Phreatobacter oligotrophus: one gene and its partner. The protein of the gene in region 1 interacts with the protein of each later gene in a pairwise test. Links are inferred from orthologs where the notes say so. Each region holds a gene or a part of one and is shown in the gene's direction. Other genes may lie near its edges.

Region 1 (15,373 bases):
TCTCCTACAAGAACGCCGACGGCACGATGGTTGTCGACCAGGCGGCAACCGAAGCGGCCAATGAGAAGGTGGAGAAGGTCAAGGCCGAGTGGCGCCGCTGGGTGTGGGAGGACGACGCCCGCCGCGACGAGCTCGCGCGGATCTACAACGACACGTTCAACACGGACGTCGAGCCCCGGTTCGACGGCTCCCACCTCAAGCTGCCCGGCAAGGTCAGTGACGACATCATCTCCTTCCGCCCGCACCAGCTGAACGCGGTGTGGCGCGCCACGCAGACCGGATCCGCGCTCTTCGATCACACCGTCGGCGCCGGCAAGACCTTCGCCGGCATCGCCTCGGTCATGGAGCTGCGCCGCACCGGCCGCGCCAAGAAGCCGATGGTGGTGGTCCCCAATCACCTTGTCGGCCAGTGGGCAGCGGATTTCATCAAGCTCTACCCGGGTGCGCGCGTCCTGGCGCCGACCGAAAAGGACTTCGACAAGGAGAACCGTCAGCGTCTGTTCGCGCGGATCCTCACCTCGGATTGGGATGCCGTGATCGTCGCGCATTCCTCCTTCAAGAAGATCGGCGTCTCGGCCGAATATGAGGCGGCCTACCTGCAGGATCAGGTCACGCAGATCATGGCCTCGATGCAGGAGGTGAGGGCGGCCACCGGCGAGAAGAGCCGCAACGTCTCCCAGCTGTCGAAGCAGCGCGACGCCTTGCAGACCCGGCTGCAGAAGCTGATGGAGGGTGGCGGCAAGGACGCCGGGCTGGTGTGGGACGATCTCGGCATCGACGCCCTGATGGTGGACGAGGCGCACGAGTTCAAGAACCTCGGGTTCGCCACCTCGATGCAGCGCGTGGCCGGCCTCGGCAACCCGACCGGCTCGCAGAAGGCTTCGAATCTCGCGATCAAGATCCGGCACCTCCTCGACAAGACCGGCGGCCGCAACCTGATTTTCCTCACTGGCACGCCGCTGTCCAACTCGATGGCGGAAATGTTCACGGTGCAGCGCTATCTCGCCGGCCGGAAGCTGGAACAGATGGGCCTCGCGCATTTCGACGCGTGGGCCCGCGTCTTCGGCGAGGTGGTGACCGATTGGGAGCTCTCGCCGACCGGCCAATACAAGCAGAATTCGCGCTTCGCCCGGTTCACCAACGTGCCGGAGCTCATGCAGTTCTACCGGTCCTTCGCCGACGTCATCGTCAACGACGACATCAAGGCGATGCTCGCCGCCCAGGGCAAGCGCTTCCCCCTGCCGAAGGTGAAGGGCGGCAAGCCCACCAACATCGCTGTCGAACGCTCGCCCGACCAGGCCGAGTTCATCGGCATCGGCACGGAGGATGCCAACGGCAACCTGCAGTTCCCCAAGGGCTCGCTGATCTGGCGCGCGGAGAACCTGCCGAAGAAGGCGGAGAAGGGCGCCGACAACATGCTCAAGATCATGTCGGACGCCCGCAAGGCGGCTCTCGACATGCGCCTGATCGGGCAGGGCTACGGCGACGTCGCCAATTCCAAGGTGCACCGCGCCGCCGACGAGATGGTGCGGATCTACAAGGCATGGGCCCGCGACCGCGGCACGCAGCTGGTGTTCATCGATCTCTCGACGCCGCAGGCCGCCAAGAGCAAGGAGGCCGAGCGGATCCGCGCGCTCATCGCCAAGGCCGAGCAGGGCGATGATGCCGCCCAGGAAGCCCTCGACAACCTGTCGCCCGACGAGCTGTCGGCTCTCGACGGCAAGTTCTCGGTCTATGACGATCTCCGTCAGAAGCTGATCGACCGCGGCATCCCGCCCGAGGAGATCGCATTCATCCATTCCGCCAACACCGACCTGCAGAAGCAGGAGCTGTTCGGCAAGGTGCGCTCCGGCCGCATCCGCTTCCTGTTCGGCTCGACGCCGAAGATGGGCGCCGGCACCAATGTGCAGAACCGCCTCGTGGCGCTGCACCACCTCGATGCGCCGTGGCGGCCGTCGGATCTCGAACAGCGCGATGGTCGCGGCATCCGCCAGGGCAACGAGCTCTATGAGCAGGATCCCGACGGGTTCGAGATCGAGATCCTGCGCTATGCGACCAAGAACACCCTCGATGCCCGCCAGTGGCAGACGATCGAGGCGAAGGCCCGCTTCATCGAGCAGCTGCGCAAGGGCAACGTGAAGGAGCGCACCGTCGAGGACATCGGCGGCGAAGCCTCCAACGCTGCGGAGATGAAAGCCGCCGCCAGCGGCAATCCCCTCATCCTCGAGGAAATGACCCTGCGCCAGCGCCTGCGCAAACTCGACGCGGCGATGGTGGAGCACGAGCGCGGTCAGCACCGCGTCAAGGGTGCGATCGGCGCCTCGATGCGAGAGACGAACCGCATCGAGACGATGATGCCGGACATGGAGAAGGACGCCGCCGCGGCGGCCGAAACGCTCGCCGGCGAGTTCACCGCGACGATCCGCGGCGCCAAGATGGAGAAGCCCTCCGAAATGGGCCTCGCCATCCTCAACGCGGCGAAGGAGATGCTGGAATCGGGAGCAGAACGGTCACCCGTCGGCAGCTACGGCCCGTTCAAGCTGACCCTGCAGTGGGCACACACCACCTCGTTCCGCCTCAATATGGCGGGTGCAATGACGCACGAGATCTCGGTCGGCGACGTCAAGGAGGCCGACCCGAACGGGCTGGGGCTCAAGATCACCAACACCGCCCGCTGGCTGGTGAAGGAGCCGGATCAGATGAAGGCGCGGCTCGCCGCGCTGCGCGCCGAGCTACCGAAGCTGCAGGCGCAGATCGGCCCGTTCCCCCAGGCCGCCGAGTTCGAGGAGACGCGCCAGAAGCATACCGAGATCATGGCTGCGCTCCGGCCGAAGCCGAAGCCGCCGGCCGCCAAGCCGGAGGACGCGCCGAAGGACTCGGTCAAGGACATGGATCCGGTGGCGACGATCACCGGCGCCGAGCTCGGTGTCGAGTTCCGGGGTGGTGAAGACCTGCCGGCGCTGCGCACCGCCGCCCTGGCTTGGTACAAGGCCAACCTCATGGGCACGACGGTGCTGATGAAGGACGGCACCGAGGTGCAGTTCGGGGGGCGGGGCCGGAACAAAAGCGCCAACGGCCGCGGGGACCTTCTCTTGCGCGCTGTGCCCGCGATCCCCGAGATCCTGCGGCAGGGTGACGTGGTGTTCACCGAGCCGGGGAATGTGCCCCGCGTGATCGAGCGCCGCATCGTCGCCGCGCCCGTGATGCTGATGGGGGAGGTGCGTCGACTGGCAGTGTCGGTGCATCAGCAGGCCGACGGCCACTGGCAGTACGATCTGACCTTCGACAATGAGCGAACGGGGGGGCCGGCAATCAACGCCGGAGGCCTAGCAACCCGTGAGGGCCCGGTACCTACCTTGGAACGGCAACCCCCCCGTCGTGCCAGCGACCCGGGGAGTGGTACCCGGTCGACCCCCGACGGAACCGCCGGTGGCAGCACGGAAGGCGCCGCTGACAGGGACAGCGTAGCTGATGCCGCCCCAACTCTCAACCTGATGGTGTGGGGCGAGGTTCCCGCCAAGACCGCGACCGAGGCCGAGACGAAGGCGACCAGCACCGTGCAGGCCGCCATCGACCGGCATCCGCTGGGGCCGATGGTGCGGCTCCTGCAGGCCAGCCGCCGCGTCTCCATCGTCTCGCAGGCCTACGATGGTGCGGCTCCCGGCGTTCAGGCGTTCACGACGCCCGATGGTCGAATCAGCATCGTCGCCCCGGAGATCTCCGAGGCCGATGTCATGCCGGTCATCCTTCACGAGGCTTTCCATTCCGGCGTCCGCCCCCTCATCGGCGACGCCGCCTGGACTGGCCTCATGGAGCGGCTGGACCGGCTGCATCGGCAGTTCGAGCGCTCGCCCGGCAAGGCCGGCGAGTTCTTCGCCGAGGCGCGCCGCCGCGTCGGCCGGGCCGGCGTCACCGGTCCGCTCACGGCCGAGGAATTCGGCGCCTATGCGATCGAGGCCTATGAGCAGGCGCCCCGTGCCTTGCGCGGCTGGATCGATGACGTCGTCGGCCGGGTGAAGGCATGGGCGCTGGCCACCTTCGGCCGCCAGATCGGCGCGGTGACGCCGGCCCAGCTGCGTGCGCTCGCCGCGGCCGCCATCCGCGACCAGGCGCGCGGGATCCAGACCGCGCCGGTGGTGGCCGATCAAAACCCGATCAAAGACTCGGTGCGCGACGTCGCGGCGTCCGCCGGCGCCATGCTCGACAAGAAGGCCGTGGCCGATGCGGTGCGCGGCGCTGCGACGGACATTCAGCCGGCGCTCCTCGCCACGGTGCCGCTCAACTACTTCTCCGAGCTGAAGCGGCCGGGCATGACGTCGGTGGATGCCTATCTGCAGTTCAAGCGGCAGATGGACACCTATCGCGGCAAGCGCCACGAGCTGATGGTTCACCTCGCCGAGGACTGGCGGAAATTCGCCTCCGCCAATCGCCGCGGTGCGGAAGAGCTGTCGGCCCTCATGCACGACACCACGCTGGCCAAGTTCGATCCCGCCGCGATGGCGCCGGATCCGGCCGACTCGGTGCAGATCGATCTCGGCAAGCGGTGGGCGGCCTTGCCGCCAAAGGCGCAGCAGATCTATCGCGAGGTGCGGGATGCCTTTGTCGAGCAGCAGAAGGAGCTCGATGACATCATCCTGGCCAACATCGACAAGTCGCAGCTGGCAGCGCAGCGCAAGGTCGAGCAGGCCTATCGCGCCAACCTCGAGCGGATCCGCGCCGACCGGTCCCTGACCGAGCCGGAAAAGCGCGAGCGCATCGAGCGCCTGGAAGCGCAGCGCGAGAATGACCTTCTCCGTGGCCAGTGGGCGCACAAGGCCCGCATGACGAAGCTGCGCCAGCAGTTCGAGAGCAACCGCGTTCCGTCGCCCTATTTCCCGCTGACCCGCTTCGGCCGCTACTTCGTGACGATCCGCAACGGCGAGGGCGACGTCGTCTCCTTCTCCCGGTTCGAGCGCGAGGCCGACCGCCGCCGGTGGGTGCGCGACAACTGGCCGAAGATCCAGCAGGATTTCCCCGGCGCCTTGAAGGATGAGGGCGTCGTGGACGAGAAGGGCGACATCAACGCCCCCATGGATCCGCGTCTCCTCGGCGAGATCGACATTCTCCTCGGCGAGGCCGGCGTCGAGCCGGGCGTCATGGATGCGATCTGGCAGCGCTACCTGCAGTCGATGCCGGATCTCTCGATCCGCAAGCGCTACATTCACCGCAAGGGCACGTCGGGCTTCCAGCAGGACGCGCTCAAGGGCTTCGCCTCGCATATGTTCCACGCCGCCCACCAGATGGCGCGCCTGAAATATGCCGGCGACCTCACCGAGGCCCTGAACGGTGCCTCCGACGAGGCGCGCCGGGCAGACGATCCCACCAGGGCGACGACGCTGGTGAACGAGCTGCGCAAGCGCCACAAGTGGGTGATGAACCCGACCGGCGGCAAGGTCGCCCAGGCGATCACCTCCGCCATGTTCGCGTGGTATCTCGCGGCGACGCCGGCGGCCGCCATCGTCAACATGACGCAGCCGGTCATGCTCGGCGTGCCCATTCTCGGGGCCCGGTTCGGCGGGGCGGCGAAGGCTGCGGCGGCCATGACCAAGGCCGTCAAGGACACCGTCACCGGCTCCGGCTCCATCCAGAACAGCGCCTCGCTGTCCCGCGACGAGCAGGCGGCCGTGCGCGCCTTCTATGAATCCGGCCTGATCGAGCGCTCGCAGACCTATGACCTCGCCGGCCTTGGCGACACCGGCGTTGAATACTCGCCGCTCCGGCACCGCGTCATGTCCATCATCGGCTGGGGCTTCCACCGGGCCGAGATCTGGAACCGCGAGGTGACGGCGCTCACCGCCTACCGGCTCGCCCGCGAGGCCGGCCAGTCGCACCACGCGGCAGTCGACACCGCGCACGACCTGACGTGGAAGGTCAACTTCGACTATTCCAACTCGAACCGGCCGCGGATCCTGCAGGGTGACGTCGCCAAGGTGGTCGGCACCTTCCAGAATTTCCAGATCAATATGTGGTATCGGCTCTTCCGCGACCTGCACCAGTCGTTCAAGGGCGACACGCCGCAGGCTCGCAAGGAGGCGCGCTACCAGCTCGGCGGAATCCTCGGCATGATGGGGCTCCTCGGGGGCGTCACCGGCATAGCCGGCTACAACGTCGCCATGGCCATCGCCGGCATGTTCTTCGGCAAGGACGACGACCCGTTCGAGTTCAAGCACCAGGTCGAGCGATCGATCATCGATCTCTTCGGCCCGACCCTCGGCGGCATCATCCTCAAGGGCGCGCCTGGCCAGCTCACCGGGCTGGATCTCACCAGCCGCATCGGCATGCCCGACTTCTTCCTGCGAGAGCCCAACGGCAACAAGGAAGGCGCCGACTGGTGGAAGGAGCTGATGTTCAGCGCCAGCGGTGTCTTCTTCTCGACCATCGCCAACACCATCCGCGGCGGCTACATGATCGCGGAAGGCAAGACGGCCCGTGGCGTCGAGGTGATCGCGCCAAAGGCGATCCGTGATGTCATGAAGGCCTACCGCTACGCCAACGAAGGCGTGATGAACCAGCGGGGCGACGAGGTGGTGTCGAAGGACAAGATCTCCGGGTGGGACCTCATCGCCCAGGCGAGCGGTTTCACGCCGGCGCACATCGCGGAATCGTTCGAGCGCAACAAGCGGATCCGCGAGGCCAACCAGAACGTGATGAGGGAGCGGCGCGACCTCCTCAACCAGTTCGCCACGGCCTACCGCGTCGGCGATGCCGAGACGCGGGCGGCCGTGGTTGAGCGCATCAAGCAGTGGAACAACCGCGCTTATGCCCGCGGCGTCGAGATCACCGGCGACACGATGCGGCAGTCCCTGCGCGCCCGAATGGAGAATGCCGCCCGGCGTGAGGATGGCGTCTTAATCTCCAATGCGACCTTGAACCGGACCCTCCGCGACCGCCTGGGGCAGCGCGTCAACTGACGAAGAACACAAGCCCCGCCGATGGTTCGGCGGGGCTGCTCATGTCGGTTAGATCAGCCGCGTCGGTGGCCGGATCAGCTGCGCGAGCTTCGTCAGGCCCTTGGCAGTCACTCTGACCTGCTCGGTCACCTTCTCGCTGCCATCGGCTCGCAGGACGGTGGTGACCTTGTGCTCGAGGAGTCCGGTGCTCGTCTTCGAATGGAAGCCGAGATCGTGCGCGGCGCCGTGGCGCCTGTAGATCCAGCCGTTCTGCCGCAGCCAGTCGAAGAGATCCTTCGGCCGCATCTGCAGCGCCTTGGCCGCGTCCGTGATGCAGAGTGAGCCATCCGCCCGTGCGATCCGCTCCAACGCCTCCTCCGAGGGCAGGAGCTCGGAGACCCGCTTTTCGAGAGCCTCGTGCTTCTCGGAGTAGGCCAGCAGGAGCGCCCGCAGCTGTGCCGGATCGTTCAGGTTCACCGGCGTCGCCTGCTCCTGGCGGATCTGATCCTCCATGGCATTGAAGGCGGCGATATAGCGCCGCTTCCATTTGAGCGCGTCGGCGCCGGTGAAGCCCATCGCGAGAAGCGTGAACCCGTCGCGGTCCATCTCGAAAGAGCGGTAAGTCTGGCCGTTCTGCGGCTCCAAATAGGGGGTCTGCCGAAAAGTCGGCGGACCCATTTCGGGGTCCGTTTTCAGCAGATTGTCGATGGCGTCGAGCACATGCCGGTGGTTTTTGCCGAAAACCTCGGCGACGTCGCGGCTAGTCGCGAACACGCGACCATCGCGAACCTTAACGACCGGCGAGGGGGAGGGGGCCGTGGCGACGTCCCTCATGACAGCACCTTCGACAGCGCGAGGACGCGAGACAACACCGTGCGGACGTCTTCGGTAATGAACTCGCCGTCGGCATCAAGGACGACGGCGGCCTGCGCAGCGAGATCGGCCAAATTCAGCGGCGGAAGAGACAGGATGTCGCGGTCAATGGCCGACAGGCGGCCGCATATGGCATCGATGACGCTCTCGTCGTCCTCGACGGGGCAGGCGTCGCGAGCAGCGGCGTAGTGTTGCCGCTGTTCGAAGCGGGAGGCAATCGCGCTAATTGCCGATGTCGTGATGCACGTTCCGGGTGTATAGGCTCTTCCAGCCTGAGACATGGCTTGCTCCGTGTCGAGGGTTAGGGCCGGCAGGGTGGTTCCAAGCACCTTGTCCGGCCCGGCGATTTGTGTGACACAATATGCGCCATGTCAATAAATGTAACACAAAAAAAACGCGGGAGGCCCGCCACGGGCCAGATGTCGCACGTGACTGTTCGCTTGCCAGACGATTTGCTGCCGGCGCTGGAACGGTTCGCCCAGACCTATGAACCACCGCTGTCGCGGTCTGACTCAATTCGCGCGGTCATCGGCTTCTATCTGGCGGAAAAGGGGTTTCTGAAATGAACGCAGAGGCCGCATATCGAATCGCAAGCACGGCGATGTCCCTCTGGTGGGTAGTCTGGATCAACTCGGTTTTTGCCGTTGGGGGGTTCGTCATTTCTTTGCGACAGCGGTTTGGCGATCTATTGGACACAGATGCCGGCACACTGTCTCTCGCTGCTATGGCTTTCGGGGCAGGGAACGTGGTGGTAGCCGTGCTGGCCATTAAGGCCCTGAACAGGGAGGCGGCGCGCCTCGATCCGGCGACTTATGGCCACCGAGACAGCGCCGCGCGGTAGCGTCACATGAGCGATCCTGATATGACCGGCTGACGAAGCGTAGGACGCGCTCCCCCGACGGAGCGCGCCTATGTCGATCGTCATCACGCCCGCGATGCTGAAGCGCATCGCCCCCACGGCATCCCCCGCGATCATCGAGCATCTGGCGCCGGCGCTCACCGCGCGGTTCCCCGAAAGACCCTTCGACGTCACGACCGAGAACCGGGCGGCGCACTTCCTTTGCCATGCTGCGCATGAGACAGACGGCTTCCGGACCCTCGTGGAGTATGGCGACACGGCCTATTTCCGGCGCTACGACGGTCGAAAGGATCTAGGCAACGAAACCCCCGGCGATGGTCCGCGCTATCGCGGGCGCGGCATCTTCCAGCTGACTGGCCGGTTCAACTACCGGATCTTCGGCAACAGGATCAGAGTCGACCTTGAGGGCAACCCCGCGCGCGCCGCCGAGCCCGACATCAGCGTGCAGACCGCGCTCCACTATTGGAACGACCGCCGCCTCAACCCGCTGGCCGACCGGGACGACATCGTCGCCACCACCAAGAAGATCAACGGCGGCCGCAATGGGCTCGCCGACCGCAAGGCCAAGCTGATCCGCGCCAAGGCTGCGCTGCAGGGCCGGCCTGCCGCCCAGGCGATCCACGAGATCCGGCAGGAATCGGCCAAGGCTACGACCGCGTCGAAGCGGGCCATCACCGGCACGGCCGCCGCCGGCGGCACCGGTCTTGGGACCGGCACGGCCGCGCCGAAGCCGGCCGCCGGCTTCGACTATGGCCTCGCCGCCGTCATCGTCATCACCGTCGCCGCCATGGGCTTCCTCGGTGTGCGCGCCTGGATGAAGAGCCGTGACGCCAAGGCATTCGCGGCCGACGCCGCGCTCGGCAGCGGGGAGTGACGCCATGAAGCGCGGGATCCTCCGGACAGGCGAGGGCGGGCGGATCTGCTTCCGCTGCCCGGGCTGTGACGAGATCCACGGCATTCAGGTCGGGGAGGGCCCTGGCCCTCGCTGGGGCTTCAACGGCGACTATGACCGGCCGACCTTCGAGCCCTCGATCCTGACCCGCTTCACCCGCCGCCTCACCGAGGATGAGATTGACCGCATCATGGCGGGCGAGCGCCTCGATATCCCGCAGACCGTCTGCCACTCGTTCATCGCCGACGGCCAGATCCAGTTCCTCGGCGACTGCACGCACGCGCTTGCCGGTCAGACGGTTCCCCTTCCCGACTTCGATGCGCCGCGAGGAGACGCGCCATGAGCAATATCCTTGACGATCTCGCCAAGAACCTCGCCAAACAGGGCGCTCCGGTCCTCGGCGGCCTGATCGCCGGCGCGATCGGCGGTCCGGCCGGTGCCGTCGCCGGCTCGCTTGCCGGCAAGGCCATCGAGACGCTCGCCGAGCAGCTGGGGACCGACCCGACACCGGAAGCAGTGAATGATGCAGTCAGCAACCCGGCAGCGACGCCGGTGGTGGCGGAGGCTGAACGCATCGCCACTGTCATGCGCTCGGTGTGGGAGATCGAGGCCAAGCGCGCCAGCGACGCCCAGGCGGCCGAGATCGCGCAGGGCTTCGTCGCCTGGCAGGCCATCCGCGTTATCATTCAGGTGATCGTTTGGGGCGGTTGGGCGCTCCTCCTGCCCGTGGGCCTGTTCGGCGGCAATTGGGGTGTGAAGCCCCTTGTCGGCTTCGGCGACATGCTCACCGCATGGGGCACGGTCACCACCGTCTGGATGATTGTCTTCCATGGCGGCCACACCATGAAGGAGGTGCTGCCCGCCCTCCGCTTCGGAAGGCCTCGGTGATGAAAAAGCCCGACTGGTTTGAGCTCAAAGTCACGCTCGGCAACCTGCTGACGATCGTTCCGATGCTCCTCGGGGCGGTCGCGCTCTACTACGACATCCGGTCCGACCAGGCGCTGCTGCGCACGGAGCAATCCCTGATCAAGCAGACGCAGGGCCGCGACGCGATCCGCCTCGACAAGCTCGAAGCCCGCGACGAGGTGTTCGCCAACAACTTCGCCGCATACCAGCGCGACACCATCCAGGCGCTGACCCGCCTCGAAACGCAGATGGGCATCCTGCTGCAGGCAGGTGCGCGGCCGAGCTCTCCTGCGCTGGGGCCGCGACAGTGACCATCACCGCCGACGAGCAGCGCAGGATCATCGTCGCGGCGGATAACCGGCGCCTGCAGGTCCCCGCGGAGCCCCGCCGGCTGATCGTGCCGCGCGAGCCGCGGCGCATCGTGATCGATGATCTCGGCCGGATTTCGCTGCAGGCGTAGCCCAACAACGCCAACACCTTGCGCGGGTGTGCAGCCGAGTTTTCTAACACCGGTGAGGCAGATCAAGGGCTTAATGGAGCCTTCCAAGCTGAATACGCGGGTTCGATTCCCGCTACCCGCTCCAACTCCTCCACAATGATCTGTCGATGCGCCCACACGAATGGCGCGCAGGTGATTGTCTCCCGTACTTCAGGGTTGCTATAGGCGCCGGGGTCTAGGGAGTTTCACTGATGTTGCCTCGTCGCTTTTTGATCGTCTGCGCGGCCCTGCTGCTCGCCGCCTGCAACGCGCCCTCGCGCACCATGTCGGTTGCCGAACTGAACACATACCGGATCGCCGATATCACCGTGACGCTGCCGCCCGGCGTGTCGGGCCGCAACACCGCCTTCGAGATGGCCTTTGCGCAGGGGCGGGGCGCCGTCATGCCGGCGCGCGCCGGCACGCCTGAAGCCACGGCCGTCGCGCCGCCGGCCGGTGGTCCCGACTATTTCACCCTCATCAACTCCCCCGAGGCGCAGGCCTTCTACCAGCGCCGGACCGTCGAGATTCTGCGCGGTGAGATGGAGAAGCAGGTCGGGCGGGCGCTGCTCGGCCAGAGGCCCGCGCGGCTTGATGTCACGGTCACCTCGCTGCACCTGCCCAACGAGGCCATGCGCATCCTGGTCAGCCAGCATCACCAGCTGGTGGCCAACATCACGCTCCGGGACGCGGTCAGCGGCCAGACGCTCGTCGTCTATCCGGAGATGCGGATCCTCATCGACGGCGGCGGCGGCCTGGTGGGGACGTTCCTCGTGCCGGCGATCGCCGGCGGCCCGGTCGAGCGCCTCGCCGCTCAAATGGCGGCGAACTATCGTAACTGGCTCTTGCAGAATTGATCGAAAACCCGTAACCGACCGCGCACCGCGGGGTCGCCCGTATTTTGGCAGCCGAAGGACCACGACCGATGGCCAAGGAAAAGTTCGAACGCACGAAGCCGCATTGCAACATCGGCACGATTGGTCACGTCGACCATGGCAAGACGTCGCTGACGGCGGCGATCACGAAGGTTCTGGCCGAGACCGGCGGCGCGACCTTCACGGCCTATGACCAGATCGACAAGGCTCCGGAAGAGAAGGCGCGCGGCATCACGATCTCGACGGCCCACGTCGAGTACGAGACGAAGAACCGCCACTACGCCCACGTCGACTGCCCCGGCCACGCCGACTACGTGAAGAACATGATCACCGGCGCTGCCCAGATGGACGGCGCGATCCTGGTCGTGTCGGCCGCTGACGGCCCGATGCCGCAGACCCGCGAGCACATCCTGCTCGCCCGCCAGGTCGGCGTTCCGGCGCTGGTCGTGTTCATGAACAAGGTCGACATGGTCGACGACGCCGAGCTTCTCGAGCTCGTCGAGCTCGAGGTTCGCGAGCTGCTGTCGAAGTACGAGTTCCCGGGCGACGACATCCCGATCACCAAGGGTTCGGCCCTGTGCGCCCTCGAGGATCGCCAGCCGGAGATCGGCCGCGACGCCATCCTGAAGCTGATGGAGTCGGTGGACAGCTACATCCCGCAGCCGGAGCGCCCGATCGACCAGCCCTTCCTGATGCCGGTCGAGGACGTGTTCTCGATCTCGGGCCGCGGCACCGTGGTGACCGGCCGTGTCGAGCGCGGCATCGTGAAGGTCGGCGAGGAAATCGAGATCGTCGGCATCCGCGACACCCAGAAGACCACGGTCACGGGCGTCGAGATGTTCCGCAAGCTGCTCGACCAGGGCCAGGCTGGCGACAACATCGGCGCGCTGCTGCGCGGCACGAAGCGTGAGGACGTCGAGCGCGGCCAGGTGCTGTGCAAGCCGGGCTCGGTGAAGCCGCACACGAAGTTCAAGGCCGAGGCCTACATCCTGACGAAGGAGGAGGGCGGTCGCCACACGCCGTTCTTCACCAACTATCGTCCGCAGTTCTACTTCCGCACCACCGACGTGACCGGCATCGTGACGCTGCCGGAGGGCACGGAGATGGTGATGCCGGGCGACAACATCGCCATGACGGTGAGCCTGATCGTGCCGATCGCCATGGAGGAGAAGCTGCGCTTCGCCATCCGCGAGGGCGGTCGTACCGTCGGCGCCGGCGTCGTCGCCTCCATCATCGAGTGAGTGATTGAACGGCGAGCCGCGGCGGTCTATATCGTCGCGGCACGGCCTGAAGGGGTATAGCTCAGCCGGTAGAGCGGCGGTCTCCAAAACCGCAGGTCGCGGGTTCGAACCCTGCTGCCCCTGCCAATTCCAGAAGGCCCGGTGCATCGCGCCGGGCCTTTGCTTTTGCCCCGGCTGCGACGCCGGCTTCCTTGACGGCCCGGCTCGTATCGGGTAGCAGACCCCACTCCCTGCCGGCCCGGTGACGGACTTCCGGCGGGACGCGCTTTCCATTTCCTGGGCCGTCGCGCCGGCTTTCGTCCGATTCGGACGGGAGCGGTGGTCGGCCCTGCCCGGATTCACGCCATGGCCAAGCCAAATCCCGTCGAGTTCATGCAGCAGGTACGCCAGGAGGCCAACAAGGTCACCTGGCCGACCCGCAAGGAGGTCGGCATCTCGTCGCTGATGGTGGTGATCTTCATGGTCGTTTCGGCGATCTTCTTCTTCATCGCCGACTCCATCATCCGTTGGGGCGTGCAGACGCTCCTGTCCTTCGGCAGCTGAGGGGAGGCCGCCGTGGCGAAGCAGTGGTACGTCGTTCACGCCTATTCGAACTTCGAGAACAAGGTGGCCGAGGCCATCCGTGAGGGCGCGGCCCAGCGCGGCCTGTCCGAGCTGTTCGAGGACATCCTCGTGCCGAAGGAGCGCGTCACCGAGGTGCGCCGCGGCCGCAAGGTGGACACCGAGCGCAAGTTCTTCCCCGGCTACGTGCTGGTGAAGATGGACATGACCGATCAGGCCTATCACCTGATCAAGAACACCCCGAAGGTCACCGGCTTCCTCGGCGCCGACAAGAAGCCGATGCCGATCCCGGAAGCCGAGGCGATGCGCATCGCCCAGCAGGTCCAGGAGGGCGTCGACCGCCCCAAGACCACGATCACCTTCGAGGTGGGCGAGAAGGTGCGCGTCAACGACGGTCCCTTCGCCTCGTTCGAGGGCTTCATCGAGGAGGTCGACGACGGCCGCGCCCGCGTCAAGGTCGCCGTCTCGATCTTCGGCCGGCCGACGCCGGTGGAACTGGAATTCGGTCAGGTCGACAAGCTCTGACCTGATCGTGCCGCCGGCCTTGGGCCGGTGGCGACCGGTGGCCTCCGGGCCGCCGGCGGAGAGGCGGGCAACCGTTTCTCCTTCACCCGTGGGAGGCGAGGGGCGGCGGTTCGCCATCCGCCCTGGACCCGACCACGAAACCCAACCGACCGCTCCCTCGCGGGGCGCGTCAGGAGGATGTCATGGCGAAGAAAGTCGTCGGATATATCAAGTTGCAGGTGCCTGCCGGCTCTGCCAATCCCGCCCCGCCGATCGGCCCCGCTCTCGGTCAGCGCGGCCTGAACATCATGGAATTCTGCAAGGCCTTCAACGCGAAGACCCAGCAGATGGAGAAGGGGATGCCGATTCCGGTCGTCATCACCGCCTACCAGGACCGCTCCTTCACCTTCGAGATGAAGCAGCCGCCGGTCACCTACTGGGTGAAGAAGGCCGCCAAGCTCGACAAGGGCTCGACGACCCCCGGCAAGGGCGGCTTCGTCGGCAAGATCACGCGCGCCCAGATCGCCGAGATCGCCAAGGTGAAGATGGTCGACATGAACTGCGACTCGGTCGAATCGGCCTCGTCGATGATCGAGGGTTCGGCCCGGTCCATGGGCATCGAGGTGGTGGGGTAAGCCATGAGCGGTAAGCGTTTTCGCAAGGCCCTCGAGGGTCTCGACATCACCAAGACCTACGCCCTCGACGAGGCTGTGAAGCTCGTCAAGGAGCGCGCCACGGCCAAGTTCGACGAGACCATCGAGATCGCGATGAATCTCGGCGTCGATCCGCGCCACGCCGACCAGATGGTCCGCGGCGTCTGCAACCTGCCGAACGGCTCGGGCCGCACGCTGCGCGTCGCCGTCTTCGCCCGCGGCGCCAAGGCCGATGAGGCCAAGGCGGCCGGTGCCGACATCGTCGGCGCCGAGGACCTGCTGGAGATCGTCCAGGGCGGCAAGATCGACTTCGATCGCTGCATCGCCACCCCGGACATGATGGGCCTCGTCGGCCGCCTCGGTAAGGTGCTCGGCCCGCGCGGCCTGATGCCGAACCCGAAGGTCGGCACGGTCACCATGGACGTGAAGGGCGCCGTCGCCGCCTCCAAGGGCGGTGCCGTGGAGTTCCGCGTCGAGAAGGCCGGCATCATCCACTCGGCCGTGGGCAAGGTCTCCTTCGACCAGGGCAAGCTGGTGGAGAACATCAAGGCCTTCGCCGACGCCGTCGTGAAGGCCAAGCCGACCGGCGCCAAGGGCACCTA
Region 2 (15,602 bases), on another replicon or contig:
CGGCGATGACCAGGTGGCGGCCCGTCTCTTCGCCTATCGTGATCCGCAGGGCTTTGCGCGGCTCATCGACATCATCGTCGAGGCCTCGATCACCTATCTTCTCGGGCAGATCCGGGCCGGCGTCGATGCGGTCCAGATCTTCGACACCTGGGCTGGCGTGCTGCCGGCGGATGAGTTCCGCCGCTGGTGTGTCGAGCCCATCGGCCGGATCGTGGCCGGCGTGAAGGCAGCGGCACCGGGCATCCCCGTCATCGTCTTCCCGAAAGGCGCGGGGTTGCGGCTCAAGGCGGTCGTCGAGGGGACGGGAGCCGATGCGGTCGGCCTCGACTGGACGGCCGATGCCGGCTTTGTCGCTCAATCGATCCAGCCCAACGTGGCTGTACAGGGCAATGTCGATCCCATCGCCCTGCTCGCCGGTGGCGAGGCCCTGGACCGGGCGGTGGATGCGACGCTCGAGGCTTTCGGTCGCGGCCGGCTGATCTTCAATCTCGGACACGGCATCTTGCCGCCCACGCCCATCGCCCATGTCGAGCGCATGGTGGCGCGGGTGCGCAACTGGAAGGCATGACCATGGCAAATCCGTCTCCGACCCCGCGGGAGCGGGCGATCCGCGCCGTCGTGGCCCTCGCCATCACGGTCCTCGGCGTGGTCGGCCTTGGTCTTGTCGCGCCCGTGGCCGCTGCCGGCTGGATCAAGGCGCTGCATGTCGTCGCCATCATCTCCTGGATGGCGGCGATGCTCTATCTGCCGCGGCTTTTCATCTATCACGTGGCCGCGACGCCGGGATCGGAGACGTCCGAGACGTTCAAGGTCATGGAACGCCGGCTGCTTGAGTACATCATGAACCCAGCGATGATGGTCAGCTGGGTGGCCGGGCTGTGGCTTGCCTGGGTGAGCTTCGGCATGAAGGGCGGCTGGCTGCACGCCAAGCTCGCCTTCGTCTTCGCCCTGTCCGGGGTCCACGGCTATTTCGCCGGCGCCGTCCGCCGCTTTGCCGAGGATCGCAATACCAAATCGCAGCGCTTCTGGCGGGTGATGAACGAGGTGCCGACGGTCATCATGATCGTCGTCGTCGTGCTGGTGATCATCAAGCCGTTCTGAGCCAGGCGCCACCACCCTGGAACCGCCGCCGCTCTTGCTTTTGCGGCGGCGAGAGCTTATCCGATAGGTCCCTCCTTCCGCAGACAAGTCCTTCGCCGCGGCTCGCCTGACGTTCCGCGCCCTCAGGACCCAGGAGGCGGCTCCCCGCCGCACGATCTCCTCTGCGATCCGCCATCTCTCCCTTCCGGGCCCGGCTCGCGTTCCTCGTTCCGTGCCTCCGGCCGTCTCCCTTTCCTCGTGGTTCCGATGCAGCAGCAGATCAAGCTCCAGGACATCAAGGCCAAGTCGCCGACCGAACTCCTCGCCTTCGCGGAGGAGCAGCAGGTCGAGAATGCCTCCACCCTGCGCAAGCAAGAGCTGATGTTCGCCTGCCTCAAGCAGCTGGCGGCGCAGGAAATCGACATTATCGGCGAGGGCGTCGTCGAGGTGCTGCAGGACGGCTTCGGCTATCTGCGCTCGCCGGACGCGAACTACCTCGCCGGCCCCGACGACATCTATGTCTCGCCCTCCCAGATCCGCCGCTTCGGTCTTCGCACCGGCGATACGGTCGAGGGCCAGATCCGCTCCCCGAAGGAGGGCGAGCGCTACTTCGCCCTGGTGAAGGTCAACAAGATCAACTTCGAGGACCCGGAAAAGGCCCGCCACAAGGTCAATTTCGACAATCTGACGCCGCTCTATCCGAACCAGCGGCTGAAGATGGAGGCGGAGGATCCGACCAAGAAGGACTTCTCGGCCCGCGTCATGGACGTGGTCGTCCCGCTCGGCAAGGGCCAGCGCGCGCTCATCGTCGCCCCGCCGCGGACGGGTAAGACGGTGCTGCTGCAGAACATCGCGCAGTCCATCACCCGCAACCATCCTGAGTGCTACCTCATCGTTCTGCTCATCGACGAGCGGCCGGAAGAGGTCACCGACATGCAGCGCTCGGTGAATGGCGAGGTCATTTCCTCGACCTTCGACGAGCCGGCCACCCGCCACGTCCAGGTGGCCGAGATGGTCATCGAGAAGGCCAAGCGCCTGGTCGAGCATGGCCGCGACGTCGTGATCCTGCTCGACTCGATCACCCGCCTCGGCCGCGCCTACAACACCGTCGTGCCGTCCTCCGGCAAGGTTCTGACCGGCGGTGTCGACGCCAATGCCCTGCAGCGGCCGAAGCGCTTCTTCGGCGCCGCCCGCAACATCGAGGAGGGTGGCTCGCTGACCATCATCGCCACCGCGCTGATCGATACGGGCAGCCGCATGGACGAGGTGATCTTCGAGGAGTTCAAGGGCACGGGTAACTCGGAAATCATCCTCGACCGCAAGGTGGCGGACAAGCGGACCTTCCCGGCCATCGACATCACCCGCTCCGGCACCCGCAAGGAAGAGCTGCTGGTGCCGCAGGACATCCTCAAGAAGATGTATGTGCTGCGCCGCATCCTCAATCCGATGGGCACGGTCGACGCCATCGAGTTCCTGCTCGACAAGCTGCGGCAGACCAAGCAGAACAGCGACTTCTTCGACTCCATGAACACCTGAGGCGGATGGGCATCGGGCTCCATCCGATTCACCTACGGAACGAATCGGGTGCGTCTCGTCCGATTCGGAGCCGGAACGGCAGCGCGGCATCCCGCGCCGGGCAGGCTGCATGACGGCCCTCACCATTGCCGCAGTGGCGACACCGCCGGGGATCTCTGGCGTTGCCGTGATCCGGATCTCGGGGCCAGAGGCGGCCGAGGTCCTGAGGCGCCTCATGGGCAGGCTGCCTCCGCCGCGCGCCGCGACGCTCTCCACCCTCCGCGATCCCGCCAACGGCTCACCGCTCGATCAGGGGCTGGTCCTCTGGTTCCCTGCACCGGCCAGTTTCACCGGCGAGGACTGCGCCGAGTTCCAGATCCATGGGGGCCGCGCCGTGGTGGCCGCCGTGCTTGGGGCGGTCGTCGCTCTGGAGGGCGTGAGGCTGGCGGAGCCAGGTGAGTTCACCCGGCGCGCCTTCGAGAACGGCAAGCTGGACCTGGCGGCCATCGAGGGACTGGGTGACCTTCTCCATGCGGAAACCGAGGCTCAACGGCGTCAGGCCTATGCTCTCTATCAGGGGCGCCTGACCGACGAGACGGATCGCCTAGCCCAGGAACTGCTGCCCGTCCTGGCCCTGGTCGAAGCCACCATCGATTTTCCTGACGAAGGCGATGTCACCGATGCCGCCCTTCTGCAGGCCCGGTCGCAGGCGCTGGCCGTGCGGGACCGGATCGACGGCCTTCTCGCCGATTCCGGACGCGCCGAGCGCATGCGTGATGGCGTGGTGGTGGCGATTGCGGGCCCTCCCAATGCCGGAAAGTCGACCCTGCTCAACGCCATGGCCCGCCGCGACGTGGCCATCGTCTCGCCGATCGCCGGCACGACCCGCGACGCGCTGGAGGTCCAGCTGGATCTCGGGGGCCTGCCGGTCGTTCTGGTGGATACGGCAGGCATCCGCGAGACGCAGGACCCGGTCGAGGCCGAGGGGGTTCGCCGGGCGCGACGGCGGGTCAGCGAAGCGGATCTGGTGCTTTGGCTCGCCCCGACGATCGAGTCGGCCGCGGAACGACCCGAGGGCTCCTGGCTGGTCCAGTCGCAAGCTGATCGGGTCGCGGAGCATCTCAGCGAGGCGCGGCATCGCATCTCGGCCGCCACCGGCTCGGGCCTCCCCGCCTTGCTGGCCGATGTGCAGGCCTTTGCCTCATCGCTTCTCGGCGGGGAGCCGGCCGTGGTCGTTCATGAGCGCCATCGGCGGATCATGGCGGAGGCGCTGGCGTCCATGGAGGCGGCCCTCGGCCATACCGACTGGTCGGTCTCTGCCGAACTGGTGGCCGAGGACCTCCGGGCCGCGCTCGCCGCGCTGGGCCGCAGCCGCGGTCGCGTGGGGACGGAAGCCATGCTGGACCAGCTCTTCTCGGCCTTCTGCATCGGCAAGTAGGGCCGGTCGGACTTTTGAGCCCTCCCGGTGTTTCACGTGAAACAGTCGATTCGGACTCGTAACGCTTCACGGCCCTGATTGTCGCGACGGTCCCGACAGGCTATGAGCGCGGCATGACGACCTATGATGTCATTGTGATCGGGGGAGGCCATGCGGGCTGCGAGGCGGCGGCTGCCGCGGCGCGGCTTGGCGCGCGGACGGCCCTGGTCACCCACCGCTTTGAGACGATCGGCGCCATGTCCTGCAACCCTGCCATTGGCGGGCTCGGCAAGGGCCATCTAGTCAGGGAGGTCGATGCTCTGGATGGGCTCATGGGGCGCGTCGCCGATGCGGCGGGCATCCAGTTTCGCCTGCTCAACCGCCGCAAGGGTCCGGCCGTGCGCGGTCCTCGCACCCAGGCCGATCGCAAGCTCTATGCGGCGGCGATGCAGAGGGCCCTGCGGGAGCAGGTGGGCCTTGACATCGTCATTGGCGAGGCTGCAAGCCTGGGCGTCCAGGATGGTCGTTTGACCTCGGTTGCGCTCGCCGATGGCCGCGTGCTGATGACCGGCGCGGCCGTGCTGACCACGGGCACCTTCCTGCGAGGGGTCATCCATCTCGGCGAGCGGCAATGGTCCGCCGGGCGGATCGATGATCCCGCCAGTATCAGTTTGTCCGAAAGCTTGCTTTCGCACGGTTTCGCGCTGGGACGCCTCAAGACCGGCACGCCGGCGCGGCTCGACGGCACGACGATCGACTGGGCTTCGGTGGAGCGGCAGGAGGCCGATTCGGATCCGGAACCGTTCTCGACCCTGACCGATCGGATCACCAACCCGCAGATCACCTGCGGTATCACCCGCACCACCGACCAGACCCATGCGATCGTGCGAGACAATCTCGCGCGCTCGGCCATGTATGGCGGGCGGATTGAGGGCGTCGGACCGCGCTACTGCCCCTCTATCGAGGACAAGATCGTCCGCTTCGGTGACCGCGATGGCCACCAGATCTTCCTGGAGCCGGAAGGGCTGGACGACGATACGGTTTATCCCAATGGCCTCTCGACCTCCCTGCCCGAGGACGTGCAGGAGGCTTTCCTGCGGTCCATCCCCGGCCTGGAGCGGGTGGTGATCCGTCGCCATGGCTATGCGATCGAGTATGACCATGTGGACCCGCGCGAGCTGTTGCCGAGCCTCGAGACGCGGCGGGTCCAGGGCCTGTTCCTGGCCGGTCAGATCAACGGCACCACCGGCTATGAAGAGGCGGCGGGGCAGGGGCTTCTGGCGGGGCTGAATGCCGCCTGCCGCGCCGGTGGTGGCGACGCCATCACGATCGGCCGGCACGAAGGTTATATCGGCGTCATGGTCGATGACCTCACGAGCCGGGGTGTGACCGAGCCCTATCGGATGTTCACCTCCCGCGCCGAGTTCCGGCTGACGCTGCGGGCCGACAATGCCGACCAGCGCCTGACGCCCCTGGGATTGGCGATCGGCTGTATCGGCACCGAGCGATCGATTCGCTTCCGTGACAAGCGACAGGCGCTGGCCGCCCTCCGCGAGCGTTTGGAATCCCTCACCCTGACGCCCAATGCGGCCAAGGCCCATGGCATCGCGCTGAACCAGGATGGCATCCGGCGATCGGCCTTCACGCTCCTGGCGCGGCCTGACGTCGCCTGGGAGGACCTGTGCCGCGCCTGGCCGGAGCTCGCATCCGTGCCTCCGGCTGTCGCCGAGCAGGTGATGACCGATGCCTATTACGCGGTTTACCTCGACCGGCAGGCGGCCGAAATCGAGGGTCACCGGCGCGACGAGGATCTGGCCATCCCGGCTGATCTCGCATTCGATTCGGTTCCGGGACTATCCAACGAGATCCGGGTCAAGCTGGAGCGGCAGCGCCCGGCAACCCTCGGCCAGGCCTCGCGTATGGACGGCATGACGCCTGCCGCGTTGACGCTGATCGCCGTCTGGGCGCGGCGTGCCGCTAGGCCCGCGGCATGACCAGCCCTACCAATGCCGAAGAGGCGGCCGCCCTTGCAGGCCTGCCTGTTTCACGTGAAACAGCCGAGCGCCTGACGCTCTATGTCGACCTGGTGCGACGCTGGAACCCATCGAAGAACCTCGTCGCGGCCTCGACACTCGATGCTGTCTGGAGCCGTCATATCGCCGACAGCCTGCAGATCCTGCGTTGTGTGCCCGACGCCAAGGTCTGGGTCGACCTCGGTTCGGGCGGCGGCCTGCCCGCCCTCGTGGTGGCGGCCATGCTGGCTGAGCGCCCGGGCGCGATGGTTCATTGTGTCGAGAGCAAGCTCGGCAAGGCGGCCTTCCTGCAGGAGGCCGGCCGCCAGATGCGGGTGCCGGTGAAGGTCTGGCCCAAGCGGATCGAGGATGTGGTGGGCCGGGAGATCGTCTCGGCGGACGTTGTCAGCGCGCGCGCCCTGGCGCCACTCGCCGATCTCCTGTCGCTGGCCAATCCCTTGTTGAAAACTGGTGCGGTCGGAGTCTTTCCCAAGGGCCAAGATGTAGGGGTCGAATTGACCCAGGCCGCTAAATATTGGAGATTCAGTCATCGCTCGGTGCCGAGCGTGACCGATCCCCGAGGCACGATCCTTGTGGTGACGGACGTCCAAGCGGCACCGGCCTGACCCTCATCCGATGGACGTGGCCATGTCGCTTCTGCCCCCGAAATCCACCGGACCGCGCGTCCTGGCCCTGGCCAACCAGAAGGGCGGTGTCGGCAAGACCACCACCGCGATCAACCTGGGGACGGCCCTGGCCGCCATCGGCGAGCGCGTCCTCATTCTCGACCTCGACCCCCAGGGCAATGCCTCGACCGGTCTCGGCATCGATCGGCGCTCGCGGCAGAAGTCGACCTATGGCGTGCTGGTCGGCGATTATTCCCTTTCCGAAACGATCCAGGAGACCTCTGTCCCCCGGCTGTGCATTGCGCCGTCGACGATGGACCTCTCCGGCGTCGAGCTGGAGATCGCCGGTGAGCGGGACCGCGCCCATCGCCTGCGCCGGGCCGTTCAGAGCCTCGGCTCCGACTTCAGCTATGTGCTGATCGATTGCCCGCCTTCGCTCAACCTGCTGACCATCAATGCCATGTCGGCGGCGGATGCGATCCTGGTTCCGCTCCAGTGCGAGTTCTTCGCGCTGGAGGGCCTTTCGCAGCTCATCAAGACCGTCGAGCAGGTCAAGGCGACGCTGAACCCGTCCCTGACGATCCATGGCATCGTGCTCACCATGTATGATGCACGGAACAATCTCTCGGCCCAGGTGGTCGATGATGTCCGCCAGTTCATGGGCGACAAGGTCTACCAGACCATCATCCCGCGGAATGTGCGGGTGTCGGAGGCGCCGAGCTACGGCAAGCCGGTGCTGCTCTATGACCTCAAATGCGTCGGCAGCCAGGCCTATCTGCGCTTGGCTTCCGAGATCATCCAGCGCGAGCGCGTGCTGCGGGCGGCCTGACGATGGATTCGATTCGCCCGCGTTCTGATTTGCCCGCCGACGTCGTCACGCTGGCGTCCCGAAGGAGACAAGACATGGTGGAGGATGCCAACCGGTCGCGGCTGGGCCGCGGGCTCGCGGCGCTGATCGGCGATGTCGGCGAGGAAACCGCCGCCGTCGAGCGCGTGCGGTCGACCCGGAAGGTCCCGATCGCCTTCATCCGCGCCAATCCGCGCAATCCCCGCCGTGTCTTCCGCGACGAGGATCTGCAGGAACTGGCCGATTCCATCCGCGAGCGCGGCATCATCCAGCCCATCGTGGTGCGGGCCGTTGCCGGCGCCGTCGATGCCTATGAGATCGTCGCCGGTGAGCGCCGTTGGCGCGCGGCGCAGCGCGCCGAGCTGCACGAGGTGCCGATCCACCTGGTCGAGGTCGGGGATCGCGAGGCGCTCGAGCTCGCCATCATCGAGAACGTCCAGCGCGCCGACCTCAATCCGCTGGAAGAGGCGATGGGCTATAACGAGCTCATCGAGCAGTTCGGCTACAGCCAGACCGATCTTGCCAAGATCATCGGCAAGAGCCGCAGCCATGTGGCCAACACGCTGCGCCTGATGAAGCTGCCCGACAATGTCCAGGGCATGCTGCGCGACGGCAAGCTCACGGCTGGCCATGCCCGCGCGCTCCTCTCGGTCGAGGATCCGGCGAAGCTCGCCTCGCAGATCATCGACGAGGGCCTCAATGTCCGTCAGGTCGAGGCGCTGACCCAGGAGCAGTCCGAGCGCGCCGGCAAGCCGGTCAAGCAGCGCGAGCGGCTGGAGAAGGATGCCGACACGCGGGCGCTGGAGAAGACCCTGTCGGACGCGCTCGGCATGACCGTGACCATCGATCATCGTGGCGCGGGCGGCGAGCTGCGCATCCGCTATCGCTCGCTGGAGCAGCTCGAGGACGTCTGCCGCCGGCTGCAGGGCTGAGGCGGCTCAGCCCCGGGCGCCCTGGCGGGCGTTCGAGGCGATGCTGATGAGCAGGCGGCCGACCAGCGTCGGGGCAATCGTGGCCTTGGCGCGGGTCTCGTAGCCGGCTTCCGCGAGGCGCTGGATGATGCGGGCGAGCTTCACGCTCGTCCACAGGCCGAGCTGCCGCTCCACCGCAGGCTTGCGACGGAAGAAGATCGGCGGCTCGAACCGTTCCACGGCGACGCGGACCGGCGTGCCGCTTTCGACGATCAGCCTCACCTTGTGCATGGCGAGCGCGTGGCGGCTTGCCGCCGCAACGATCTGCGGAATGGCGATGCCCGCGGCCTCGGCGCGCAGCAGCAGCCGATCCACCTCGTCCGGCGCCCCGCCAAACGCGGCGTCGATGATCTCGTCGACCCCCATGGCGAGGCTTTCGCCGGCTACGGCGATGATGTCGGCGGCGCGGATCGTGCCGGTGCCGTGGGCATAGAGGCAGATCTTGCGGATTTCGGCGCGCGAGGCGGCGCGATCACCGCCCAAATACTGGACGAGAAGGGCGAGGGCCTGGGGCTCGAACTGCAGTTCGGCTTGTTTCGCCTCCTCCATGGCAAGACGCTTCAGATCCGCCTCGCCATCGGCGTAGCAGGCGATGACCGCTGCGCTGCCGGACCGTTCGGCCTCGGATCGCAAGGCGACGCTCTTCTTGAGATCGCCAGCCTCGATCAGGATGGTGGCGCCCTCCGGCGGGCTTGCCAGCAAGGGCGTGACGGCCGCCGCGATGGGCTTGTCGCCGGCTTTCACCCAGATGAGCCGGCGCCCGCCGAACATCGGCACCGTGCCGGCCTCGTCGGCGAGGCGGGCGGGGTCGGAGGCGAGCACGTCGCCGTCGATACGGGTGACGGAGAAGGGGTCGTCGAGGTCCGGGGCGATGCGCGTGGCGATGGCGCGGGCGCGCTCCGACACGAGACCCATGTCAGGGCCATAGACGAGGATGACCGGCCGGCGCGGATCCGGTTCGGCGACGAAACGCTCGATTTCCGCGCCCTTGAGGACGGTCACAGGCTCACCTCGGGCGGGTGGCGTACCAGCCGGCAACCTGGGTGACGATGTTCTCGGCAAGGGCCTTGGTGGCCCGCTCCTGGGCCTCGATCACGGCACGATCGGAGGCGAGGCGCTGGGCCGTGCGGTCGAAGGAGGCGCTGGCGAAGGCCGAGCCGCGGTGGATCGGCTGCGGATCGCCGATGGGCGTGACCGTGTAGTCACCGATGATGGTGACGGACTGGGCGGAGGGACGGCCGGCGGCGGTGTTGAGCGCGATCGGCACGGTGTCAACCCGCAGGGTCACGCGCAGCACATGCGTCGGGTTGGCGGCGCGACCGCCACCACCCTGGGTCAGGTAGATGAGCTCGTTGCGCAGGACGACGCCGTTGCGGCCGGGAATCTCGGGAATCTCGAGGTCGCGCAGGCCCGCCTGGGCATTGCGGCCGCCGGACACGACGGTCGGATCGCCATAAAGCGGGGTCAGGCAGCCGGCGAGGCCAGCCGCGGCGCCGCAGAGCGTGGCGACGCGGAGGAGGCGCAGCAGGGAGGTCTCAGCCCACGACATTCACGATCCTCTGCGGAACCACGATGATCTTCTTCACGGGCCGGCCTTCCAGCGCCTTCTGGACGGCGTCGAGGGCGAGGGCGGCAGTCTCGATATCCTTTTGGGCCGCCTCACGCGGGATCGTCAAGTCCGCCCGCTTCTTGCCGTTCACCTGGACGGGGAGGGTGATCGTGTCCTCCACCAGGATGGCGGTATCCACGACCGGCCAGGCCTCCTCGGCGACCAGGCCGGAATGGCCGAGCCCGGTCCAGCACTCCTCGGCGAGATGCGGCATCATCGGGGCCACGACGCGCACCAGGATGCTGCCGGCCTCGGCCAGGGCCGCGGCCATGTCCGGCTCGGCGGTCTTGCCGCGCAGCCCGTCCAGTGCCCGGGCGAGGGCGTTGGCGAGGGTGTAGATGTGCGCCACGCAGCGGTTGAAGGCGAGGCGCTCGACGTCCTGCTCGATGGCGGCAAGCGCCTGGTGGGCGGCGCGGCGGATGGCGGTCGCCTCCTCGCCGAAGGTCGCCGGGGCGGCGGCCGCGGCCTTGTGGGAGGCGATGTCGCCGACGATGCGCCAGAGGCGCTGGACGAAGCGGCTGGCGCCCTCGACGCCGGCCTCGGTCCAGATCACGTCGCGCTCGGGCGGCGAGTCCGACAGCATGAACCAGCGGGCGGTGTCGGCGCCGTAGGTGTCGATGATGTCGTCGGGGTCGACGACATTCTTCTTCGACTTCGACATCTTCTCGATAGAGCCGATCTCGACCGGCGCATTCGAGCCCTTGAGCACGGCCCGGCGCTGGTCGCCCTCACCGGTGATGGTCACCTCGGCCGGGGTCACATAGGCGCCGTCCGGGCCGCGATAGGTCTCGTGGACCACCATGCCCTGCGTGAACAGGCCGCGGAACGGCTCGTCGAGGCCGGCATGGCCGGTGGCCTTCATGGCGCGGGTGAAAAAGCGCGAATAGAGCAGGTGCAGGATCGCGTGCTCGATGCCGCCGATATACTGGTCGACGGGCAGCCAGGCATTGACCACCGCCGGATCGGTCGGCGCGTCGGTGCGCCAGGGATCGGTGAAGCGGGCGAAGTACCAGGACGAATCGACGAAGGTGTCCATCGTGTCCGTCTCGCGCCGGGCCGGCTTGCCGCAGGACGGGCAGGCGACGTGCTTCCAGGTCGGATGGCGGTCGAGCGGATTGCCGGGCTTGGAGAAGTCGGCATCGTCCGGCAGGCGCACGGGGAGCTGGTCGTCCGGCACCGGCACCGCGCCGCAGGCGTCGCAGTGAATGACCGGGATCGGGCAGCCCCAGTAGCGCTGGCGGGAGATCAGCCAGTCGCGCAGGCGGAAATTGACCTTGCGGGTGGCGACGGGCGCGTTGCCCAGCGTCGTCTTCTCGAGGCGCGTGGCGACCTCGGCAAAGGCGGCGTCGGTGGTGAGCCCGTCGAGGAAGCGCGAATTGATCATCACGCCATCGCCGTCATAGGCGGTGTCGGTGACGGCGAAATCGTCGCCCGCATCGGCCGGCTTCACGACGGTCTTGAAGGGCAGGCCGTACTTGTTGGCGAACTCGATGTCGCGCTGGTCGCCCGAGGGGCAGCCGAAGATGGCGCCGGTGCCGTAGTCCATCAGGATGAAGTTGGCGACATAGACCGGCACCTCCCACGACGGATCGAAGGGGTGGACGGCCTTGATGCCGGTGTCAAAGCCGAGCTTCTCCGCCGTCTCCAGCGTCGCCACCGAGGTGCCCATGCGGCGGCATTCCTCGGAGAAGGCGGCGAGCTCCGGATTGGTCTCGGCGGCGGCCCGCGCCAGCGGATGATCGGGGGCGATCGCCATGAACGCGGCGCCGAACAGCGTGTCCGGCCGCGTCGTGTAGATCTCGAGCTCGGAATGGCCGGCGGGCGCGGTGCCGGCCTTGAGGGCCCAGCGGACCATCAGGCCCTCGGACCGGCCGATCCAGTTCTTCTGCATCAGCCGGACCTTGTCCGGCCAGCGGTCGAGGCCGTCGAGCGCGGTCAGCAGCTCGTCGGAGAAGTTGGTGATCTTCAGGAACCACTGGGTCAGGTCGCGCTGCTCGACGAGCGCGCCCGAGCGCCAGCCGCGGCCGTCGATGACCTGCTCGTTGGCGAGAACCGTCTGGTCGACTGGGTCCCAGTTCACCTTGGCCGAGCGGCGCTCGACCAGGCCCGCCCGCATGAAGTCGGTGAACAGCTTCTGCTGGTGGGCATAGTAGGAGGGGTCGCAGGTCGCCAGCTCGCGCGACCAGTCGAGCGACAGGCCCATGCTCTTCAGCTGCGCCTTCATTGTGGCGATATTGGCGTAGGTCCATTCCTTCGGGTGGACCTTGGAGGCCATGGCGGCGTTCTCGGCCGGCAGGCCGAAGGCGTCCCAGCCCATGGGATGCAGCACGTTGAAGCCGCGGGCGCGCTTGTAGCGGGCCACCACGTCGCCCATCGTGTAGTTGCGCACGTGGCCCATATGGATGCGCCCCGACGGATAGGGGAACATCTCGAGGACGTAGTATTTCGGCCGCGGATCGTCGTTCCTCGTCTCGAAGATCTTCTTCTCGTCCCACACCGCGCGCCACTTGGGCTCGGCGGTGCGCGGGTTGTAGCGTTCGGTCGACATGATGGGCGGCACGTCCGGAAATCAGGGCAAAAGCGAGCGCGGACAACACACGAAAGGGGTCAGCGGGTCAAGGATTTGGCTGCGATGCTGGCTCCTGTGTAGCAGCCGTGCTAGCGGGAGCCGCCCGCCTGCCAGTCCGTGAGAGATGCCATGTCCGACGCCGTCAGCCGCCTTGCCGAGGTCCGCGCCGCCATTGCCGCCGCGACCGTGGAGGCGAAACGCCCGGCCGATGCGGTGACGCTGGTGGCGGTCTCTAAGACCTTCCCGATCGAGGCGATCGAGCCGGTCCTGGCCGCCGGACAGCGCGTCTTCGGCGAGAACTATGTGCAGGACGCCAAGGGCAAGTGGCCGGAGCTGCGCCAGCGTTATCCCAATGCCGAGGTCCACATGATCGGGCCGCTGCAGTCGAACAAGGCGAAGGAGGCCGTCGCGCTGTTCGACGTGATCGAGACGCTCGATCGCCCCTCGCTGGCGAAGGAACTGGCCAAGGAGGTCGCCAAGGCCAAGGCGGCCGGGGCCCGCATCCCGCGCTTCCTCGTCCAGGTGAACACCGGGGCCGAGCCGCAGAAGGGCGGCGTGCTCCCCGAGGAGGCCGATGCCTTCATCCGCGCCTGCCGTGAGGAGCATGGCCTCACCGTCGAGGGGCTGATGTGCATTCCGCCCGCCGACGAGCCGCCGGCGCCGCATTTCGCCCTGCTGACGACCATGGCGCGCCGCAACGGCCTGTCCGTCATCTCCATGGGCATGAGCGCCGATTATCCGATCGCCATCGCCATGGGCGCGACCCATGTCCGCGTCGGCAGCGCCATTTTCGGTGCGCGCGGCTGAGCCTTACGAGCGATTGGCATAGGTGGCGTTGCCGAGGCCCGTGCCGATGGTGACGACGCCCCACTCCTTCACATCCTGCATGTCCGGGACCTCGCTCAGGCCCTGAACCACCGCGTCATTGTGCATGATGACCACCGTCTCGTGCTCGCCGATGGTCGGGATCGCCTTGGTGAGGGCCGCGGGCAGGTTGAAGTGCTCGCTCTCCCAGTTGCCGCCCGGCAGGTTCTGGCCGCCGCGGTCGATGGACCCGTCCTCCTCGATGATGCCGGGGCAGCCGATGCCGATGACCGGGGCGAGCGTCAGGCCTTCCTTGCCGGCGCGGGCGATGAGGTCCTGGAGGATGCCCGCCAACCGCTCCACCGCGGCCGTCCGCGAGGGCTCGTCATCGGCGTGGCGCCAGAGTTCGGAGCGCCAGACCTCGGCCTTGGACAGGTCCGCGGCCTTCTTCAGGTTTAGCGCCACGACCCCGGCGCGGATGTTCGTGCCGCCGATGTCGATGGCGAGAAGGCCGTCATGGCCTGACAGGGTCCAGGCCGGCATGAGATGCGCCGCGCCGATCAGCCCCGCCTCGTCGGGATGGTGGCGGATGGGGCGCATGGCCACGTCGATGCCGTCCGCCTTCAGCAGGATGCCGGCGCGGGCAATGGCCAGTTCGCCGATGCGGCTGTTGCGAAAGCCGCCGCCGACCGCGATGCGCTCGACGCCGCCCCAGCCCTTGGTGCGGCGGAAGCGGCGGATGACGCCGGCGAGCTCCTGGGCGAAATCCTCCACCGCGCCGTGGACCACGGCGGCCAGCTCCGTGTCCTCGCCCATCAGGGCCTTGTCGAGCTGCTTCTTGCCGATTTCGGCGGTTTCCACGTCGCCGAAGGGGTCGGCGTCAAGCTTGCCGAGGCGGTCGCGCCATTCGTCGAGTTTGGCCTGGAACGCCCGCTTGCTGGCGCGGTCGCCGATGAAGCCGTCCTTGTCGCGGAGTTCGAGATTGTAGCCGGTCACGGTGACGGAGGGCAGGTCGGCGGCGCCATGGCCGGCCACCGGCTGCCGGGCACGCGCGGGCGGCTCGCCCTTCTTCTCGGGTTTGTCGGTCTTCTTCGCGGCGGCCTTGGCCATGGAAGCTCACCCCTCTCGCGCCCATCGAGAGGCAACAACGTCAGGCGAAAGCCTGCGTTCCTTCGCGCCCTCGCCGGGCCCGCGGGAACCATCCGGGCCGCGGCACGTTGTGACCGCGTCGGACGACGCCGGACCTCCTGGCGCGTCACGCCATGCATGGAGGCGGGAGCTCGTGGGTCGATGTCGGGAAGCGCGGGGGCGGGATTGCATCGCCCCACCGCAGAACGGGTGGCGCCCATGCTTCTGATGCCCACGCTGGGAGCCATGGCGGCGGATGTCGCGCGGCGCGTCCTGGCTGAGCCGGACCGCTATGCCCTCTACTCCGATTTCGACGGCACGTTGGTGGAGATCGCGCTGCGGCCGGAGGATGTCCTGGTGCCGCCCGACCTGCCGATGCGGCTGGCGCGTGTCCGCGCCATGCTGGGCGGCGCTTTTGCCCTCATCACCGGCCGGTCGCTTCGGGAAATCGAAGCCCATGTGGGCGATGCCGGCCTCGAGGCCTCCGGCCTGCACGGCATCGAGTTCCGCTTCGATGATGAGGCGGCCCGGGCGCCGGCCCGCGAGGCACCGCATCACCTCATCGCCGAGGTCGTGGGCATCGTCGCCGCCGATCCGGGCCTACGTCTGGAACACAAGGGCCCGATCCTTGCCGTCCACTACCGCGAGGCACCGGCGGCCGGCGGCCGGGTGAAGATTGCCCTCGAACAGGCGGTCGCCGCCTTGCGCCTGCCCTATCACCTCAAGGAGGGGCGCGCCGTCGTCGAGATCATCCCCAACGGCACGTCGAAGGGCACGGCCCTCGCCGATTTCATGCGCCGCACGCCCTATGTCGGGCGCATCCCCATCATGATCGGCGACGATCGCGCCGATGAGGATGCCTTTGCCGTGGCCGAGGCCGCCGGCGGGCTCGGCCTGAAGGTCGCGGGCGAGCATTTCCGCGGCGGCGACGAGCCGTTCCGCAATCCCGGCGAGGTCAGGGCCTTCCTGGCCCTGATCGCCGCCGGGCCGGCCCGCTGACAGGCAGGAACGATGACCGCAGCCC

The links.
Region 2: the proteins of nusG (region 1) and rho interact in binary tests that used the Escherichia coli proteins (3 or more experiments, as listed by UniProt). The link is inferred for Phreatobacter oligotrophus from one-to-one orthologs.

The regions. Positions count from the first base shown.
Region 1 is NZ_PZZL01000001.1:589,143-604,515, forward strand. Bases 12,642-15,373 are described here. They hold nusG (transcription termination/antitermination protein NusG), read left to right. Parts: upstream 12,642-13,608; coding sequence 13,609-14,139; downstream 14,140-15,373. Other genes in these bases: tuf (elongation factor Tu), read left to right, coding at 12,642-13,053; secE (preprotein translocase subunit SecE), read left to right, coding at 13,399-13,596; rplK (50S ribosomal protein L11), read left to right, coding at 14,322-14,753; rplA (50S ribosomal protein L1), read left to right, coding at 14,757-15,373. In the rest of the region: C8P69_RS23725 (PLxRFG domain-containing protein), read left to right, coding at 1-6,950; C8P69_RS02955 (Rha family transcriptional regulator), read right to left, coding at 6,999-7,763; C8P69_RS02960 (hypothetical protein), read right to left, coding at 7,760-8,083; C8P69_RS23730 (hypothetical protein), read left to right, coding at 8,231-8,368; C8P69_RS02970 (glycoside hydrolase family 19 protein), read left to right, coding at 8,714-9,535; C8P69_RS02975 (ubiquitination-like system serine protease family protein), read left to right, coding at 9,540-9,896; C8P69_RS02980 (hypothetical protein), read left to right, coding at 9,893-10,441; C8P69_RS02985 (hypothetical protein), read left to right, coding at 10,441-10,770; C8P69_RS23735 (hypothetical protein), read left to right, coding at 10,767-10,919; C8P69_RS02990 (hypothetical protein), read left to right, coding at 11,150-11,794; more of tuf, read left to right, coding at 11,863-12,641. UniProt on the Escherichia coli protein: Part of the processive rRNA transcription and antitermination complex (rrnTAC). The complex forms an RNA-chaperone ring around the RNA exit tunnel of RNA polymerase (RNAP).
Region 2 is NZ_PZZL01000003.1:411,941-427,542, reverse strand. Bases 521-3,481 are described here. They hold rho (transcription termination factor Rho), read left to right. Parts: upstream 521-1,347; coding sequence 1,348-2,616; downstream 2,617-3,481. Other genes in these bases: mnmE (tRNA uridine-5-carboxymethylaminomethyl(34) synthesis GTPase MnmE), read left to right, coding at 2,726-3,481; hemJ (protoporphyrinogen oxidase HemJ), read left to right, coding at 565-1,101; hemE (uroporphyrinogen decarboxylase), read left to right, coding at 521-568. Also shown: more of hemE, read left to right, coding at 1-520; more of mnmE, read left to right, coding at 3,482-4,033; tRNA uridine-5-carboxymethylaminomethyl(34) synthesis enzyme MnmG, read left to right, coding at 4,147-6,006; 16S rRNA (guanine(527)-N(7))-methyltransferase RsmG, read left to right, coding at 6,003-6,650; C8P69_RS09125 (ParA family protein), read left to right, coding at 6,661-7,479; C8P69_RS09120 (ParB/RepB/Spo0J family partition protein), read left to right, coding at 7,554-8,429; holA (DNA polymerase III subunit delta), read right to left, coding at 8,436-9,470; C8P69_RS09110 (LPS assembly lipoprotein LptE), read right to left, coding at 9,475-10,017; leuS (leucine--tRNA ligase), read right to left, coding at 10,004-12,625; C8P69_RS09100 (YggS family pyridoxal phosphate-dependent enzyme), read left to right, coding at 12,776-13,453; C8P69_RS09095 (ROK family protein), read right to left, coding at 13,457-14,560; otsB (trehalose-phosphatase), read left to right, coding at 14,798-15,577; C8P69_RS09085 (glycoside hydrolase family 15 protein), read left to right, coding at 15,590-15,602. UniProt on the Escherichia coli protein: Facilitates transcription termination by a mechanism that involves Rho binding to the nascent RNA, activation of Rho's RNA-dependent ATPase activity, and release of the mRNA from the DNA template.